3 regions of the Ensifer sp. ENS07 genome follow, and region 1 is predicted to be linked to each of the others. Evidence: predicted binding sites of a transcription regulator. Region 1 holds the regulator's gene; each other region holds the start of a gene.
What was found. Region 1 encodes LexA, which represses DNA repair genes until DNA is damaged. Its sites were predicted from a motif close to TGTTCNNNNTGTGTTCNG; they were not measured.
Positions count from the first base shown of each region.

Region 2: a site for LexA is predicted at 1,713-1,730, ahead of parE (DNA topoisomerase IV subunit B). Genes of this name have one in related genera too.
Region 3: a site for LexA is predicted at 2,396-2,413, ahead of IB277_RS04530 (DNA polymerase IV). Genes of this name have one in related genera too.

Region 1 covers NZ_JACVBE010000001.1:1,322,202-1,326,364, forward strand. The annotation lists gene IB277_RS06720 (thermonuclease family protein) at 1-605, shown strand, start outside; tRNA gene IB277_RS06725 (tRNA-Cys) at 758-831, shown strand; gene IB277_RS06730 (hypothetical protein) at 1,029-1,370, shown strand; gene lexA (transcriptional repressor LexA) at 1,459-2,181, opposite strand; gene IB277_RS06740 (hypothetical protein) at 2,417-2,713, opposite strand; gene IB277_RS06745 (hypothetical protein) at 3,037-3,669, shown strand; gene IB277_RS06750 (hypothetical protein) at 3,796-4,163, shown strand, end outside.
Region 2 covers NZ_JACVBE010000001.1:1,042,130-1,046,292, forward strand. The annotation lists gene parE (DNA topoisomerase IV subunit B) at 1-1,593, opposite strand, end outside; gene IB277_RS05285 (alpha/beta hydrolase) at 1,806-2,726, shown strand; gene IB277_RS05290 (UbiA family prenyltransferase) at 2,854-4,163, shown strand, end outside.
Region 3 covers NZ_JACVBE010000001.1:908,877-913,039, reverse strand. The annotation lists gene IB277_RS04550 (PleD family two-component system response regulator) at 1-790, opposite strand, end outside; gene IB277_RS04545 (response regulator) at 808-1,179, opposite strand; gene IB277_RS04540 (DUF3572 domain-containing protein) at 1,336-1,605, shown strand; gene IB277_RS04535 (hypothetical protein) at 1,608-2,249, shown strand; gene IB277_RS04530 (DNA polymerase IV) at 2,417-3,709, shown strand; gene IB277_RS04525 (L,D-transpeptidase family protein) at 3,849-4,163, shown strand, end outside.

The DNA.
Region 1 (4,163 bases):
CCGAGTTGCGGCACTGGCCGGTGGTTTCCGATGTCATGGCCTTTGCATCGCGATCGGAAACGAAGCCGAAGCCTCAGCGCGCGGTTCCTGAAGCGCAGGAGCGCGTTGCGCAGCAGGCGGATAGGCACAAACCAAATCCGAAGCCCAACCCGGCGACGAAGGTTGTCCTGGCCGCCCCGGTGCCGTCGGTGAATGTCGGCGTCACGCCGCCAACCCCTCTCGTGCGGCCGAATGAAGAGGTGAAGACGGCATCCATCCGTACCGATCAGTTCTATTTTTGCGGCATTCGCAACGACAACTGCGTGATCGATGGCGCGACCTTCGTCTTCCATGGCGAGACGATCCGCGTCGCCGATGTCGATGCACCGCGAATCCGCCAGGCAAGCTGCGACAAGGAGCGTTCGCGCGGCTTCTACGCCAAGCAGCGCCTGCGCGAATTGCTGAATGCAGGCGACTTCAGGCTGATCTCGGCGGGAGGGCGATCAGATGCCAAGGCCGGCGAGAAACTGCGCCTGGTCACCCGCGGTGACCAATCTCTTGGACGTGTACTCGTTTCCGAGGGGCTCGTGCGGCCGTGGGAAGGGCGCCCGACGCCCTGGTGCTGAGATCAGCTGGGAGACGATCGGCGGACATCGTCGATCGTTCTGTGGAAAGTATCCGTCCTGCAATTCGACGGCGCGTTTTTCAGAAAATGCCTCTTGCGGTTTTTCTGCAATCATTCTAAATCCGCGCCAACGCTTGGTTATCCGAGCTGTGAGGCCTCGTGGCGGAGTGGTGACGCAGAGGACTGCAAATCCTTGTACCCCGGTTCAATTCCGGGCGAGGCCTCCAAAAATCTCACCTCGTTAAATTTGGTTTGGCGTTCTGCCTTAGGGCAGCGCGGTAAAATTCGCGACACGTCCGCGCAAGCCACGTCTCCTATGCCTCCGTCGGATCTTATCGCTTCGGTGAATTCGGTAGAGGGGGAACGATGACTCCGCTGAGATCAACCGCATCGGTAGCGTCCGTCAACATTAAGAACGGAGGCAATGGCATCAATGAAAAAGAGACTGATCCTGACGGCGTTGGCGTGTTTTGCGGCGACCGCTATGGAGGCGCGCGCGGACGACCTGGTTTTCCAGCTGAAGAACAACACCGGCGCGGTACTGACGAATTTCTATACGTCGCCGGTCGGCGTCAATGAATGGGAAGACGATGTTTTCGGTCGGCAGGTCCTGAACCCCGGCGAGAGCATGGAGATCACCATTGCCGACGGGCGGGACGTCTGCAAATACGACATGCGATTCGAATTCGAGGAAGGCTCGGCCCTCGATACGACCGAGGACACGCAGGATCTCTGCGAACTCGGCGAATACACGATCCACGAATAAGCGATCTGGATTTCAGGTCGCCTTAAATGGAAAGAGCCTCGCCACTTTCAGTGGCGAGGCTCTTTTGATTCGGCGTTCTGCCTGGAATTCAATGGTAGCGGCGGATCAGCCCGACGAGCTTGCCCTGGATTTTCACGCGATCCGGTCCGAAAATGCGCGTCTCGTAGGCGGGGTTGGCCGCTTCGAGCGCAATCGACGCGCCCTTGCGACGGAAGCGCTTCAGCGTCGCTTCCTCGTCGTCCACGAGCGCCACGATGATGTCGCCGGGATTGGCCGAGTTGCCGTTGCGGATGATCACCGTGTCGCCATCGAAGATGCCGGCCTCGATCATCGAATCGCCCTTTACTTCGAGGGCGTAATGCTCGCCGCTGCCGATCATGTCGAGCGGAACGGTAATGTCATGGGTGTTGTTCTGGATCGCCGAGATCGGCACGCCGGCAGCGATGCGGCCCATCACCGGGACGGAAACAGACGTGCTTTCGGCGACCGGCGCCGGCTTCGGCGTGGCAGGAGCGGCGGCCGGCGGCTTTCCGAGGCTGCCCTCGATCACGCTCGGCGAGAAGCCTCTGCGCGGCTGTTGCTGGCCGGCGGCGTAGGCTTCCGGAAGCTTGATGACTTCGAGCGCGCGCGCCCGGTTCGGCAACCGGCGAATGAACCCGCGCTCTTCGAGCGCCGTGATCAAACGGTGAATGCCGGACTTCGACGCCAGGTCGAGCGCATCCTTCATTTCATCGAAAGACGGCGGTACGCCCGACTCCTTCATGCGTTCGTGGATGAACAGAAGCAATTCCTGTTGCTTGCGGGTCAGCATGGCACGTCGCTCCAGAGGCGTGAAACAAATCAAGAACAGACACTATCTGTTCCATATGTGTTCCGCAAGTGCCTAAAATTCCGTGAATTCAGGCAATTGGCTGCTTCTGTGGGGGCGATTGGTCACTTTTGCGGGAGCGGGGCGGTTTTCGGCGACGGTTGCGTCCCAAAACAGCGCCGGGCAGGCCGGTCGCGCGCGTGATTCGAACGAATCGCGGCTCTCTTCGCGGAGAGACTTAAGTCGCTTGCGAGGCCGAGCAGGCGTCTTCGAACTCCTTCACCGTTTCGGCGCTGTTGTCTTCCGGAAGCACTGCGTCGGCCGCATCGGTCGCAACGGGCGTATCGCCGTCATAAACGAAGGACTGGATGTAGAACGCGAGCGCGCCCTTCCAAACATTGCGTCCATCGATCTGATGGCACGGCACGGCCCGTTCGAAATCGGTCTGGAGTTCATCCACCGTCGCGGCACTGAGCTTGACGTCAGGCATATTGGGCGATGCGACTATCGAAGCGAGAAGCAGGGCGGCAAGCACGGTGATCGTCCACTTGATGAAGGGGTGGGACTACGGGTTGGTAAACGATGTGAACCGCGCTTTCGTTCCGAAGTCCAGCAAGCATGGCGATCACTCTGCCATGTTCAACAGCTCTTTGCCCGCAGGCTGTGGCTGATTTGCGCCAGCCGCTCCATCTCAACCTCGTCTCGGCCGTTCTTCATGGACCGGCGCGGAGAATGCATCGGAGCTGCCAGCTTTCGCATCGGGCCTGGGGCGCGCAAAAATCCCTGCGGGGAAGGGCCTTCACCGTCTCGACAGGCCTCTAAAAAAAGATAACTTTGCGTGGAAAGTGGGGTGGTTGCATGCATAGATTGTCGTTGGTGGTGCTCGGCCTGTTGCTCACGGCTGGAGCGGCGTCTGCCGAAGAAGGGCGTTCGAATATCTGGAAACGGATCAACGCCTGGACGGTGGGATCCGATCCTTCCCTGGGAGGCTCGTGTTACGCGGCGACGAGCTATGACGCCGGCGCTATCCTTCGTATCGGCTTTTATCCGCGGGGATCGACGAACCTGGCGTTTCTTTCGATCGGCAATGCCGAATGGAAATCCATCGAGCCGCAGCGGGAATACGATGTTGCCTTGCAGCTCGACCGTGGTCGTCAGTGGCCGGCCGTTGCGTTCGGTGTTGATCTGACCGGCGCCAAGGCCCTTGTCGTCAACTTTTCCAACACCGACTTCTTTACCGAGTTCGTTCGCAAGAACACCTTGGCGCTGGCCTTCGAGGGGCGCGTCGTCGCGAGCCTCAGCCTGCGTGATTCGATGAAGGCGGTAAGCGAGATGTTCAAGTGCCAGGAGGCGGTGAGCGCCTTGATCCCGAATGGCGATCAGGGAGCGGCGAACGATCCCTTTGCGGGCGCCGGTGGCAATGCGCCGAACAACGATCCCTTTGCCGGCGGCGGCCAGACCAAGTCATCGAAAGATCCTTTCGCCATGTGATGGGCAGTCCGCTTGCCGCGGAGAGGTGAATATTCCTAAAATATTGCCTGGGATCGGCTAGGCACCCTCGACAGCGATGCGGGGACCTATCAAAATGCGGGCAAACGGGGGTTTTGCATGCGTAGATTGCTGGTCGGATTGGTAAGCTGTCTGATCGCCGCGGGATCGGCCGCGGCTGAGGAGTCCGAAATCATCAAGTGGAAGGATGTCGACGGCTGGACCGTTGCTTCCGACACCTCGATGGAGGGCTCCTGCTTCATCTCGTCGGTATTCGACGGCGGGGTCACCTTGCGCCTTGGGTTCTATCCCAAGGGCTCCGAGTCGCCGCTCTATATGAGCTTCGCCAGCGACGACTGGAGGTCGCTCGAGGTCGGCAAAGAGTACGACCTGACCTTCCGCTTCGACAAGACCGATCCCTGGAGCGCTTCGGCGACCGCTGCCGGTGATGCGAGCGGAAAGTTTCTGTTCGTGAACGTCACCGACGCCGAGTTCCT
Region 2 (4,163 bases), 280 kb from region 1:
GTACTTGCTGCGGGTGCCGCAGCCAAGCGCCTGGATGAGGTCGGCAATCTGCTGGTTGGCGCCGAGCTTTTCTCGACCAGCGCTCGCCACGTTGAGGATCTTGCCGCGCAAGGGCAGGATCGCCTGGTTGGCGCGGTTGCGCGCCTGCTTCGCCGAGCCGCCCGCCGAGTCCCCTTCGACGATGAAGAGTTCGGCGCCTTCAGCGGTGTTCTGCGAGCAGTCGGCAAGCTTGCCGGGCAGGCGCAGCTTGCGCACGGCCGTCTTGCGGTTGACTTCCTTTTCCTTGCGCCGGCGCACGCGCTCCTCGGCGCGCTCGACCACCCAGTCGAGCAGCTTGTCGGCCTCGGCCGGATTGTCGGTAAGGTAGTGGTCGAAGGGGTCACGCAGCGCATTTTCGACGATGCGTTGTGCTTCGACTGTCGCTAGCTTGTCCTTGGTCTGGCCGACGAATTCCGGTTCGCGGATGAACACGGACAGCATGCCGGCGGCCGAGATCATCACGTCATCCGTGGTGATGAGCGCTGCACGCTTGTTCTGCTTCAGCTCGGCATAGTTCTTCAGTCCCTTGGTCAGCGCGATGCGGAAGCCCGCCTCGTGCGTACCGCCCTCAGGCGTCGGAATGGTGTTGCAGTAGGAATGAACCTGCTGGTCGCCGCCATACCAGGTGACCGCCCATTCGAGCGAACCGTGACCGTTGGCCTTCTCCGATTTGCCGGCAAAGATCTCGCGGGTAACGGTGAATTCCTTGCCGAGCGTCGCCGCCAGATAGTCCTTCAGGCCGCCAGGGAAGTGAAAGACGGCCTTGTCCGGGATCTCCGAACCTTCCTGCAGCAATGACGGATCGCAGGACCAGCGGATCTCGACGCCACCGAAGAGATAGGCTTTCGAGCGCGCCATGCGGAAAAGCCGGCCGGGCTCGAAATGCGCGTGCGGTCCGAAAATATCCGGGTCCGGATGGAAGCGGACGCGCGTGCCGCGGCGATTGTGCACGTCGCCGAGTTCCTCGAGCCCGCCCTGCGGAATGCCTCGGGAGAAGCGCTGGCGATAGAGCTTGCGATTGCGGGCGACCTCGACTTCGAGCGCGTCGGAGAGTGCGTTGACGACGGAAACGCCGACGCCGTGCAAACCGCCCGAGGTCTCGTAGGCCTTGCCATCGAACTTGCCGCCGGCATGGAGCACCGTCATGACGACTTCGAGCGTCGACTTGCCGGGGAATTTCGGATGGTTTTCGACCGGGATGCCGCGGCCGTTGTCGGTGACTGTCAGGAACCCGTCCGCGTCGAGATGGACCTCGATGAAGTTCGCATGGCCGGCGACCGCTTCGTCCATCGAGTTGTCGATGACTTCGGCAAAGAGATGGTGCAGCGCCTTCTCGTCGGTGCCGCCGATATACATGCCCGGACGACGACGGACCGGCTCAAGGCCCTCGAGCACCTCGATCGCCGACGCATCGTAATCGCTGCCATCGCTGCCTTTCGGGGCAGGGCGCGGCTCTTCGCGCGCGATGGGGGCTGCAGCCACGGCCGGCTTGGCGCTCGGCTGTACGGCCTTCGGTTGCTCGGGCATTGAGAAGAGGTCGCTGTTGTCGTCCATGGGGCCGTTCGGATCGTTCCTGTCGTTCGGGAATGCCAGAGGCCATAGCAAGCCCCAGGCTCTGCCGCCATCCCCCGGCGGTCGAATCACCTGAATTCTGCCAGACTCTCACAGGATACGCGAACAAAAGGAGAATTTCTGGCGCCGGCCGCCGATGATTTTTCGCACGAACGGCCGTGTTTCGGGCCAAGTGTTGCTTTGCGGTGCGGCCAATGGCAAGGCTTGCGGCGAAAGAGGGAGCCCGTCATTTGGCCGTGTCCACAGTTGTTTTTCCGTTTCGTGCCTGCCTGTTCGCCCTAGCCTTGGCAATTGCCGCCTCGCCGGCAGAGGCGCAGACGCTCAAGCCCTACAAGGACGATCTGTTCTCCTATGCCAAGGTGCTCGACCAGGAGGATGGTGGTGACGACCTGACGGTCGACTACCAGGAACTGCGGGATATCAACGAACGCGACGAAATCCCGGAACGCCGGGTGAAGCGCGCCTATGTGTCGCTTGGCGTGAAGAACGAGCAGGTCAATGAAACGCTCGATATCGGTGGCCGCGCGCTCGACGTGACCCGTGTCGGCCCCGATCGCGGCGCCAGCTTCTCGGTCATCTTCATCCATGGCCGCGGCGGCGACCGTCGGCTCGGTGCCAACGACTTTTCCTTCGGTGGAAACTTCAACCGGCTGAAGAACCTCGCCGTCGCCAATGGCGGCGTCTATTACGCCCCGAGCGTCCGCTCCTTCGATACGGCAGGTGCCGCCGATATCGCCGGCCTGGTTCGATACGCGTCCGAACGTTCCGGAGGCCGTCCGGTCGTGCTCGCCTGCGCCTCGATGGGAAGCTTCATCTGCTGGGGTGTCTCGCGCGACGCCTCCGCCGTCGCAGCACTCTCCGGCATGATGGTCATGGGCGGCGTCAGTGATCCCGATTTTTCGAAGAGCGCTGCCTTCAAAGCGAAACTGCCGATCTTTTTCAGCCATGGCAGCCGCGACAGCGTTTACCCGGCCGAAAGCCAGAAGGCGCTTTACACCGCGCTCAAGTCGAAAGGCTATCCGACGCGCTTCGTGCTGTTTGAGACCGGATCGCATGGAACGCCTGTTCGCATGACCGATTGGAGCGATGCCCTGAACTGGATCGGCAGCCGCTAAGGCCACTCCTTCCTACTCGGCATTTGTTAACCAGCACGGCAATTTCCAGGCAGCGCTTCTTCCCGCGTTTCCACTCTGGAAAGTTGAAGGCGCCATGATGCCGGCAACTATGGCTGGGATGGACTTCATGGACGCGCGCACCGAGACACGGCACATACCGCTGTGTGTGGATCTGGACGGCACTTTGCTGGCCGCCGACACGCTGTGGGAAGGTGCTGCGATCATTCTGTTGCGCAATCCGCTCATGCTGTTTCCGATGCTGGTCTGGCTGGCAAAAGGTAAGGCACGGCTGAAGCACGAAGTGGCCCTTAGATCCGGCCGCCGTGCGGAAGACTGGCCTTATCGGCAGGCCGTCATCGACCGGCTCATGGAGGAAAAGAAGAGCGGGCGCGAACTCGTGCTCGTGACCGGCGCAGCACCGTCCGTTGCAAACGACATTGCCGCCCATGTCGGCATGTTCTCCTCGGTCATGCATTCGACCGACGCGCTCAACCTGACGAGCAGCAACAAGCGCCGGGCGCTGGTAGAGCGGTACGGCGACGGCGCCTTCGACTACATGGGCAACAGCCGTGACGATATCGCCGTCTTTGAGGTGGCACGCCGCGCGATCGTGGTCTCGCCCGATGCGGCCGCGGAAAAATGGCGTCGCAACCATGATGCCGAACGGCTCGATACCGGCAAGGTCAGCGCGCTTGCGCCGCTGAAGTCGATCCGCGTGCATCAATGGGCGAAAAACGTGCTCATCGGCGTGCCGATGATCCTCAACCACGAGGTGCTGCATTTCGATGCGATCGTCAGCGTCATCATCGCCTTCTTTGCCTTCAGCTTCCTCGCATCCGCCGTCTACGTCATCAACGATCTCTCGGACCTTGCCAACGATCGCCGCCATGCGAAGAAACGTTACCGGCCGCTCGCGAGCGGCCAGATGTCCGTGCCGACAGCGCTGGTGCTTGCAGGCTGCCTCATCATCGCGTCCGTGGCGCTGACCCTTCTGTTGCCCTGGAAGTTTGCCGGGGTGCTCGCCTTCTACGCCTGCGCGACGACGGCCTATACCTTCGTGCTGAAGCGCAAGCTGCTCGTCGACGTGTTCACGCTCGCCGGCCTCTACACCACACGCATCGTCGCTGGTGCGGCCGCGACCGGCACGGAACTGTCCTTCTGGCTGGTGTCCTTTGCGATCTTCTTCTTCCTGAGCCTCGCGCTGGTGAAGCGTTACGTCGAGCTGCACGAATTCGAGGACAAGGACGGTGGCAACGTGCCGGGGCGTGGCTATCTCGCTGTCGACTTCGAGATGGTCGGCCAGGCCGGCGTTGCCTCCGCCTTCACCTCGGCCCTGGTTCTGGCGCTCTACGTGCACAGCAAGGAACTGCAGGAGATGTACACCACGCCCTGGGCGTTGTGGCCACTCTGCCCGCTGGTGCTCTATATGTTGCTGCG
Region 3 (4,163 bases), 410 kb from region 1:
CAATCAGTTCATTGGGATCGACCGGCCGCATCAGATAGTCCGTCACGCCCAGATCGAGCGCGCGGACGACCAACTCGTCGCTGCCCTGCTCGGCGATCAGCAGGATAGGGATGAAACGGGTGCGCTCCAGCGAGCGCAACTGCGAGCAGAGCCGCAACGGATCGTAGTCGTCGAAATTCGCATTGACGATGACGAGGTCGAAATTGTTCTCCGCCGCCTCGAACAATGCCGCCTGCGGATCGGAGATGACCGAGACCTCGGCAATCGGCTTGAGGGCGCGCGGCAGCCGCTCCTGCGACGAGCCGCGGCCATCGACGAGCAGGACGTTGCCGGGCTCGTCAGGCCGGTCCGCCCGGCCAACATCTTCAAGCCCGATCGTCTGCGCCGTCTGGGCCCGCAGGCGCAGCTCATCGCTGACGTTCTTCAGCCGCACCAAGCTCTTCACCCGCGACATCAGCTGCAGATCGTTGACGGGCTTCGTCAGGAAATCGTCGGCGCCGGCCTTCAGGCCACGCACGCGGTCCGAAGGCTGGTCGAGCGCGGTGACCATGACAACCGGGATATGTGCCGTCTTCGGGTTCGCCTTCAGCCGCTCGCAGACTTCGAAACCATCGAGACCGGGCATCATGATATCGAGCAGCACCAGGTCGATGGGCGTCTTTTCGCAGAGCGCCAGGGCGGCATAACCGTCACTGGCCGTCAGCACGTCGAAGTACTCGGCAAGCAACCGGGCTTCGAGCAGCTTCACATTGGCCGGAACGTCATCGACAACAAGAATACGCGCAGTCATATCAATTTTCCCGCCGCTCAGGCATCGCCCAGGTAGGTTTTGATCGTCTCAATGAACTTCGGTACGGAGATCGGCTTGGAGACATAGGCTTCGCACCCGCCTTGGCGGATCCGCTCCTCGTCGCCCTTCATCGCAAAGGCGGTCACGGCGATGACCGGGATGACGTGCAGCTCATCGTCTTCCTTCAACCACTTCGTCACTTCCAGACCGGAAACCTCCGGCAGCTGAATGTCCATGAGAATGAGATCGGGCCGATGCTTGCGCGCGAGCTCGAGCGCCTCCATGCCGTTGCGAGTCTGGATCGTCGCATAGCCGGAGGCCTCAATCAGGTCGCGGAAGAGCTTCATGTTCAGCTCGTTGTCCTCAACAATCATCACCTGTTTGGGCATGTCGATCCCTTGCTGTCCATCGTCACCTTGCAAGTCTCCTCAGGACAATTAACGTGCGGAGCCGACGACTCGACCCATTTCCTCAACGTCAGAGATAGGCCTATTTGGTTGAAAAATAGGTAACTCCGCACGTAAAAACCATACGGGGACAAACCATTGAAGAGCGCCGACGAAATCGCCATCGACATTCTCTCCTGGCTTGCCGGCGAGCCTGAGCTTCTGTCCCGCTTTCTGGCGCTGACCGGCACGGACCCGACGGCGTTGCGCAACGCGATTGCCGAACCCGGCTTCATGGGCGGGCTCGTCGCCTTTCTGATGGACCATGAGCCGACCCTGATGGCATTCTGCACCGCGACCGGTACGGCGCCTGAAGACGTCGTGCGCGCCCATACGGTACTTTCCGGCCACGCAGGCTTCGAGGATTGAGGGTGGCAAACGCGCCGACAGTTCACAGCATCACGCTTGGAAACCGTCCGCTGATCGTCAGCGACATCGACGATGTCGTGCTTGAATTCATCAATCCGTTCAAAGCGTTCCTTGGGAGCTGCGGCCATGTCCTCCTGCCCCGATCGTTTCGCCTGACCGGCAACATCATCACCCACGCGGACGAGCAGCCGGTGACGGAGCCAGAGGTCAAGATCCTGCTCGACACCTTCTACGGCTCGCAGGATCGTTGGCAAACGCCCGCCGCCAAGGTCGTCGAGACCCTGGCCGCATTGTCGGAGGAAGCCGATATCGTCTTTCTGACTGCGATGCCGCCGCAGCACGCTGCGGTTCGTCGCGCTCTTCTTGACCGGCTCGGCCTGCCCTATCCGCTGCTTGCGTCCGAAGAGCCGAAGGGGCCGATCGTCCAAAAACTTCACGGCAGCCGTAACGTCCCCCTCGTCTTCATCGACGACATGCTTCGCAACCTGCGATCGGTGAAGGATCACGCGCCGACCTGCCTGCCGATAAACCTCATGGCCGACTCGGAGTTCAAGGCGCTCGCGCCGAAGCTCGACGCCGACATCCGCGCCGTCGCAGACTGGCCGGAGGCAGCCGCAGCCATTCGCGCGCACTTCCGCGGCTAGCCCGGATCGGCTGCCCGTCGGCGCAAATTCAGCCGCGCCGGCGCTGCGCAAGACGCGCCCGGTGATCCTTTTCAACGGCGACAATTGCATTGTGATTTCCAATCGCGCCTCCTTGAGACTCGCTAGAGTAGTGCTTAAGGTCGCAATGTTCAATATTTGTTCCCGATATGCTCGACAGCGCTGCTCACTCTCCAGGCTCCTGCCGCGACTGCCTCAAGGAACAGGCGGCGTCGGTGCGGCGCTGCCTCGCCTGCGGCAGCCCGCGCATTCTGCGGCATGCGGAGCTCTATGACCTGACGCTGGCGCACATCGACTGCGACGCCTTCTATGCCTCGATCGAGAAGCGCGACAACCCGGAGCTTGCGGACAAGCCGGTGATCATCGGCGGCGGCAAGCGCGGCGTGGTCTCCACCGCCTGCTACGTCGCCCGCATTCACGGCGTGCGCTCGGCCATGCCGATGTTCAAGGCGCTGGAAGCCTGCCCCCAGGCCATCGTCATCAAGCCCAATATGGAGAAATACGCCCGCGTCGGCCGCGAGGTGCGCACGCTGATGCAGGAACTGACCCCGCTGGTGCAGCCGCTGTCGATCGACGAAGCCTTCCTCGAACTCAGCGGCACGGAGCGGCTGCATCACGATCCGCCGGCACGCACGCTCGCGCGGCTCGCCCGCCGGATCGAGCAGGAAATCGGCATCACCGTCTCGGTCGGCCTCTCCTACTGCAAGTTTCTCGCCAAGGTGGCGTCCGACCTGCAAAAACCGCGCGGCTTTTCCGTCATCGGCCAAGCCGAGGCGCTGGAGTTCCTGCGCGAGAAGCCGGTGACCCTGATCTGGGGCGTCGGCAAGGCCTTTGCCGCCACGCTGGAGCGTGACGGCGTGCGCACGATCGGGCAACTGCAGACCATGGAGGAAGGCGACCTGATGCGGCGCTATGGCACCATGGGGCAGCGGCTCTTTCGCCTATCGCGCGGGCTCGACGAAAGAGCGGTCGAAATCGACGGCGAAGCCAAGAGCGTTTCCGCAGAGACGACGTTCAACGACGATATCGCGCGCTATGACGACCTGGTCACGCATCTGCGGCGCCTCAGCGAGCAAGTGGCCCACCGGCTGCGAAAGTCGGAACTCGCCGGCCAGACGGTCGTTCTCAAGCTCAAAACCGCCGACTTCAAGATCCGCACCCGCAACCGGCGCCTGGATAGCCCTACCCGCCTTGCCGACCGCATTTTCCGCATCGGCCTGCAACTTCTCGAAAAAGAGGCGGACGGAACGAAGTATCGGCTGATCGGCATCGGCGTCAGCGATCTCTCCGCCCCGGATCTCGCCGATCCGCCCGATCTCGTCGATCCCGCGGCCACCAGGCGCGCTGCGGCCGAGGACGCGATCAACAAGCTGCGCGACAAATTCGGCAAGGCGAGCGTCGAAACCGGCTACACTTTCGGCACCAGAAAACGCGATCCGTGAGACCGCAAGCGTGCTTGCCCGAGCAGGCACGCTTCGCAAAGCGATCACGCAACCTTGACCGACAGCCCACACAGCAGGATGAATTCCTTAAAGATTGAAGGCTAGGCTTGTTCGCCAAGTCACGTGTTGGGTTGAGTGTATGGTATCGCGTTTCGCTCTCACCGCCAGCGTCGTCGCACTGCTTTTGTCGCCGGCTACCGGCTTTGCAGGCAGTCGCGGGCCGCTGCAGATCATCGTCTCGAAAGATCAGCAATCGCTCGTCGTCTATGACGGCGACGCTGTCATTGCGACATCACCGGTCTCGACCGGCAAGGCGGGCCACACGACGCCATCGGGCATCTTTTCTATCCTGGAAAAGCGGCGTCATCACAAGTCGAACATCTATTCGAACGCTCCGATGCCGTTCATGCAGCGGCTCACCTGGTCGGGCATTGCTCTGCATGGCTCCAACCAT